2 regions of the Sporosarcina sp. AD_1 genome follow, and region 1 is predicted to be linked to the other one. Evidence: riboswitches for the same ligand, from Rfam matches in the RefSeq annotation. Region 1 holds a riboswitch; the other holds the start of a gene.
What was found. Region 1 has a riboswitch for cobalamin ahead of ACSW3C_RS07710 (ABC transporter substrate-binding protein). Riboswitches for the same ligand answer to the same signal wherever they lie in the genome.

Region 1 (3,248 bases):
CATCCCAGTGCCGTAGTTCTTGATGGGGAACAATTTATTCTCATTCAACACGATGGGCTCTTCGAAAAAGCTCCGTTCTGCCTGTGGGTCATTTTGCAGTAGCTGAATGATTTCATTAATATCCGTTTCGCCTTTTACTTCCCTGATCCTATTCGCTAAGCTTTTCACCTTTTCCGAGACATAAGGATATTCCGCCATCACTTGGTCGAGCATGCCCTGTCCGTCCTCCAGATGAGTAGAGGTGCTGGATAGGACGAGTTCCACCTCCGGAATGGTCGTTTGAATTTCAACGAGCATGGACCGTCCTTGCTGCAATGTGGCTTTCGCCCGTTTCACTTCGCTTCGCACGGTCGGTTCGATTGTCTGCTCATATTCGGCAATAAACTGATCGAGGCGAACGGAAACACGGCCTGAGATATCTTGAAGGTCAGCAAGCGTTTGTTTCATTTGTTGCTCCTTGCTTTCCACAAGCCCATTCAATGCGCGTGCATTCGTTTGCGCTTCTGTCATGAGGGCTTTGATTTCCCCTGTCCGGTCAATAGCATCCTGCAATCGTTTATCGCGTTCTGGATTTGCCGGGACGCTCTCCCCTTCCTCAGTTGGTTTTGATCCAGCCGCCATATCACGGAGCCATACTAGATCTGCCTGAATGGCATCCACTTTTCCAATGGCATTTGTCATTCGGGTATCCACTCGTTCTTTTGCTTGGTCCAATTCTGTGAAATCGATTTGGACATTCCCGACTTTCGTCAGAAAATCATTTGTTTCTTTCGATATTCGGGATGCTGTTTTTAAATCTTGTTGGATGGTCGGCGCCATTTCGTTTAGTCTGGCTTCTGCTTGATTTAAAAAACCGAGCGTCCGGTCAATGGTGCCCAGCCCTTCCGAAACTGTCTGCTTTGCGGCCGGCATTTTGTTTTCCGCCTGGCGAATCAACTGTCGTGCCGACTTTGCATCATTCCGTGTGCCGACCAGCGTTTCATGAATGGCAGGCAACTTCTGCTCTATATCAAAAATATAATTTTCAAAACGCTCAATGTCCGGCAAGTCTTTTTGAATTTCAACTCCGAGTTGATTGAACAGGTCAAAAATGACTTCATTTACAGTGGCAATGAACTGGCTGCTCACCTTCTCCACAATGACACTGGCCCCTTTTTCTGTAATCTTCGGGGCAATGGAGTTCAATTTCTCGTTCACGTAATAATCAATTTGGGATTTTTCAGGCTCACCAGAAATAACCGTTCCAAGACGCTCCGAAAAATCTTCCGGTATGATCAAAACCGCAAAATAATCACCGTATTCAATACCCTCCATTGCCTGCTCACGGGTTGTGAAGTTCCAGTCCATATCCCGATTATGCTTCAGGGTGTCGACAAGCTGTCCGCCCACATCGATCGGTTCATCCCGAATGGTTGCCCCTTTGTCTTCATTGACAACTGCTACCGGTAACCGGTCCGTGTTCGCATACGGATCCCACGAAGCATATATATTCAGCCACGCATACAAAGAAGGGAGAATGATCAGTCCCCCGATAATGACCGCAGCGACCCAGTTGCGGCTCAAATTTTTTAAATCCGATATATAGATGGACCAGCTTTTGCGCATGTTGCCACCCTCTCCATTTCCACATTTCGCCCAAAGTATACCCTTCCTCCCGGCTGCCGAATCATGGCACTGTTCCATGCCTTCAATTTGAATGATACAATCGTCTAGTTGAATAAATAATTGAAAGAGTCATAGAAACCTATGTGAATGGGGAATCCGGTTAAAATCCGGAACTGTTTCCGCAACTGTAAGTGTGGACGAAGTGAGAATATGCCACTGTTCGTAAAGAATGGGAAGGCTCTCACCGGGAATGAAGCACAAGTCAGGATACCCGCTTTTTCAATGTGTATTTTGCTCCTTCGGAAAAAAGGGAAGATACGACATATTGGATTAGTAGGCACTTGTTGCTATAGATCTGTTTGTCGCCACCCATCTCCCTGGGTGGTTTTTTTCATTGGCACCAGAAGCGGAATACATCATTTAGAAGATATTCTTACCAAACAACCTGACGTCATTGTCACGACTACGTCGTATAGTCCGGACCCTGTCAGCGAAATCAAAAGCCGTGAAGGCTGGGATACATTACAGGCGGTAAAAGAAGACCGTGTCATCCAATTGGACAGCGATATGATGTCAAGACCAGGACCACGCATCGGAGAAGCAGTTGAGCTGCTAGCAAAAGCAATCTATCCTGAGAAATTCGAATAAAACGGACAAGCCAGGCGCGAGTGAGGGCCTGGCTTTCTTATGGCCTTAATTAGAAAAAATCGTACAACCCATCCGCGAAGTAAAAATACTCTTCCTTGCTGATGTGAGACCCATACCCCTCAAAGAAAAACTCCCGGTCCTCTGCCTTCTCAAACATCCCTGGTTTCGGCCGGATCGCGAGAGCCACATCATACCGGGGATCGCCGAATCCCCCTCCACTCCAATCGATCAAGCCGGTCACTTTACCGTTTGCACCAAGTACATTGTCAACAGTACAATCGCCGTGAATTAATGTCTGTTTCACCGCTTTTGGCTTGGATATCTTTAACCGTTCCAGCAACTCAGCCGTGCCATCGACTTGATAATGCTGCACGTTGTACTGAGCCGTTTCAAGCTGCCGGTCCAACCAGTCCCCTTCTTCTTTAAGCCCCCGCGGACATGGAGCTGAATGCAAACGGGCGAGCAGCTGGCCGAACTGAAACAACAAGGAACTGCGCTGCACTTCATCCGTCTCCCGCGAGAGCGCTGAGCGGATCGGTTCTCCCTCCAACACTTCTAGTACGAGCCATTGCCCGTCCGGTGTCGTCGTGCTCCCAAAGACTATAGGCACAGGCAACCCCGAACCCATTAAGTTTCGCAGCACATACTCCTCCCGCACGAGCCAAGATCGAAACAGCTCCTCTTTTGCCCGCTTTATAATATATGGACCTTTCTCTCCATCCACAATCCCTACATCAGAAGTATGTCCTTGCTTCGGAAACCGGATGTCGTGAATGGCCCCTGTTATGTAAATCAATTCGTGTGGTATCTCTTCTATGGTTAATGGCGTTGTCATGCAGTTCCTCCTACTGACTGTTTTGTTTTTACCGGTATCTGGATCTTGGTTCTGGCGTTTGTACCGGGGTTCTGTATTCAGCACCAGGTTTCTGGCATTTGACCCGACATGCCGATTCATTTCAGGATCCCGCTATCATTTATTGTATCAAAAGCAAGTC
Region 2 (3,248 bases), on a different contig from region 1:
AATCTGCTCCTGACATGGGACACGGCTATGCTTCTGGGATTTTGTTCGTCGGCAATCTGAGAACGTATGAATTCGGACTCTACAATGACATACGAACGGAAGAAACCATTAAAGCAACCTATACTACCATTTTCGACACGATAGAAAAATTAAGTGTTTATAATGATAAACGAAAATAGAGGAATCCCGTAAAAAACATCGAATATATATTCGTATGAAGCGAGGGGGTTAAGTTGATGGTTTTAGAAACATTGAAGGTAAACAAAATGAGTTGGGATGAAGTGGCACATCGCTTTTATGGGCGCAATCCGCTTCCGGACTATGGGCCGCTTGCGCCGAGCGAAGAAGACTTGCAGCTACTTGGGGATGTGGCAGGATGTAAAGTGCTGGATATCGGCTGCGGAAGCGGCCATTCACTGCTTTATATGAATGAACGAGGTGCCGCCGAGTTATGGGGAGTTGATTTATCCCATACACAGATCGAGACAGCTAGAAATGTGCTGACCGATGTGACAACACCCGTACAATTATTCGAGTCGCCAATGGAGAAAGATCCTGGTTTGCCGAGCCATTATTTTGATATCGTTTACTCGATTTTTGCACTCGGCTGGACGACAGATCTTCAGGCAACCATCCAAAATGTCCATCGATATTTGAAAACAGGCGGGACTTTCATTTTCAGCTGGGAGCATCCGCTGCATAGCCGTGCGAGACTAATGGATGGCGGCCTCCACTTGGATAAGTCGTATCACGAGGAAGGTCCGTATGATCACGAAGCGTGGCACGCACCCGCTATCATGCAGCAATTGAAAGTAAGTACATATATCAATACGCTCGCCGACCACGGTTTTCAAATTGAGAGGGTCATCGAGGACGTGGCTCTCACAGAGGAAGATCGCGAAAAGCATGAAAATCGCTGGTACTCATATGAGAAAGCAACAAAGCTGCCGACAACGTTAATTATTAAATGCAAGAAATTATAAAACAAAAGTCAACTGCGCCTGAACTTCATAACCCAAGCGCAGTTTTTTCGCAGTTATATTGAATAATCCATTTCACTGCATCGAGCAGGTTTTCAGCAATGTAATCAGGCTCGATGTCCGCCCACTTATGCTTGTAGTCGGTGCAAGAACTTATCCCCCATCCAGTTAACACGAGAATCTTCTTCGCACCGACTGCGTGAGCTGCCAGCATGTCCGTCGCTCCAACATCACCAATAAAAGCCGTATTCGATAGGTCGATACCGTGTTTCCTTGATGCTTCCCACAATAGGCCCGGGTTCGGTTTATGGCATTGACATCCGTCTTCTGGACTGTGCGGACAAATAAATGCATCATCAAACCCATACGACTGGAACTCCTCTAGAAACTCCTGCGTGGAGGCTTGGCCCTTGCTAATCCGATGCTGGTTTGTGCAAGCAAACATCTTAATATGATGTTTTTTCAACAAGGCAAATGCCTCACGACTGAAGGGATACAGTGTAAAATCTCTTGGATGAATAAAATGTCCGGTTCCCCCTATCGTGCCGTCCCGATCAATAAAGACTCCTTGAATTCCCCCCATTTTCCTTCCCCCTTCCCTTCTTTCATCATAACGTAGTTGTAAAACTATTTCGATAGAATGGTTGACAGAAAAATTTGGACATGCTACCTTTAATCAAATCGAATAGCAGACGGAATAGGTGATCTGAGAAGTCTCAGATCTTAAATGGGAAGCCGGTGAGCAATCGAATCCGGCGCGGTCCCGCCACTGTGACAGCCTTTGTGCTGAAGCCAGATACCAGCCTAGTTCAACAACGCTGTAAACCTACGGTCGATAGGGAGGTGTTAGATGGATACGCGCAGGCGAAGTGCGTGCTTTTTTGAGCATGCCTTTCAAAATACCGTACATTTCTGACTCCCCGTTGGAAATGTATTTTTTTATGCAATCAAATAAGAAAGGGTGGACTACATGACAACAATCAGCAGCACAATCGGATATCCCTATATCGGTGAAAACCGGGAATGGAAGCGCGCGCTTGAAGCGTTCTGGAACGAAAAGATTCAAGAGGAGGAACTGGTACAAACGATGAAGGAACTGCGGCTTTCCTTCCTTCAAAAGCAAAAAGAGGCAGGCATTGACGTCATTCCCGTTGGAGATTTCACTTTCTATGACCGCGTGCTCGATACCGCCGTTATGTTCGGCATGGTTCCTGATCGATACAACTGGCGAGGCGGCCAGGTATCGCTTACAACCTATTTCTCGATGGCCAGAGGAAATAAAGAAGCGGTCGCCTCTGAAATGACGAAATGGTTCGATACAAACTATCACTATATCGTGCCGGAATATGGGCACCGGAAACTCACCTTGACGGAAAATAAGCCCCTAACCGCATACAGAGAAGCTAAGGAAGTTCTCGGAATTGATGGCAAGCCTGTCTTGATTGGCCCCTATACATTTTTAAAACTATCAAAGGGTTATGAAGATCACGAGATTCCCGCATTTCTTCTTCAGTTGCTTCCGCTGTACGAGCAAATTGTTAAGGAACTTGCGGCAGAAGGCGTGCATTGGGTGCAAATTGAAGAACCGATTTTATCTACCAGCATTACTCGCGATGAAATGAAGACAGTGAAGGAGATTTATTCCCAGCTAAAGAAAGCCGTTCCGGAAGTAAAAATCATGCTGCAAACGTATTTCGATGCAGTCGAGTGGTATGAGGAGACAACCGCCCTTCCTGTAGATGGCATTGGGCTCGATTTTGTGCATGGCGGAGAGGCAAACTTGAAGAACTTGCGGACGTTTGGCTTTCCGGCAGATAAATATTTCGGAGCCGGCCTCATTGACGGACGCAATATTTGGCGGGCAGATCTTGGAGCGAAATTGGATATAGCAGATGAGCTGCTGCGCTTCGTATCAGCTGATAAACTTTGCATCCAGCCTTCCTGCAACTTGCAGCATGTGCCTGTCTCACTAAAATCCGAAACACAGCTAGAAGAGGCACTTCAGGGAGCACTCGCCTTTGCTGACGAGAAACTGTCCGAAATCCAGATAATCACTAAAGGCATCAATTAATCACGTGCATCCGTACGCGACGATATTGAAGAAAGTGCCGCCGCATGTAAACGTCTCGCTGCTTTACCCGAGCGGAACCGGGCGGATTTGGATTCGGAAATAAGAGCGCTTGGCAATGGAGACAGCAGCCGTAATCTTCCTTACGCAGAGCGCCGGATTGCACAACAAGCCGCTTTCTCACTGCCCTTCTGCCAACG

Region 2: it holds a riboswitch for cobalamin, as region 1 does, so the genes downstream of both, metE (5-methyltetrahydropteroyltriglutamate--homocysteine S-methyltransferase) here and ACSW3C_RS07710 (ABC transporter substrate-binding protein) in region 1, are expected to answer to the same signal.

What each region holds. Positions count from the first base shown of each region.
Region 1 covers NZ_JBPVIR010000003.1:295,436-298,683, forward strand. Annotated here, with positions in the region: gene ACSW3C_RS07705 (YhgE/Pip domain-containing protein) at 1-1,605, opposite strand, end outside; cobalamin riboswitch at 1,715-1,898, shown strand; gene ACSW3C_RS07710 (ABC transporter substrate-binding protein) at 1,987-2,253, shown strand; gene ACSW3C_RS07715 (phosphotransferase family protein) at 2,303-3,088, opposite strand.
Region 2 covers NZ_JBPVIR010000007.1:193,962-197,209, reverse strand. Annotated here, with positions in the region: gene ACSW3C_RS15170 (hypothetical protein) at 1-179, shown strand, start outside; gene ACSW3C_RS15165 (class I SAM-dependent methyltransferase) at 237-983, shown strand; gene ACSW3C_RS15160 (HAD-IIIA family hydrolase) at 1,009-1,563, opposite strand; cobalamin riboswitch at 1,663-1,802, shown strand; partial or broken gene metE (5-methyltetrahydropteroyltriglutamate--homocysteine S-methyltransferase) at 1,951-3,248, shown strand, end outside.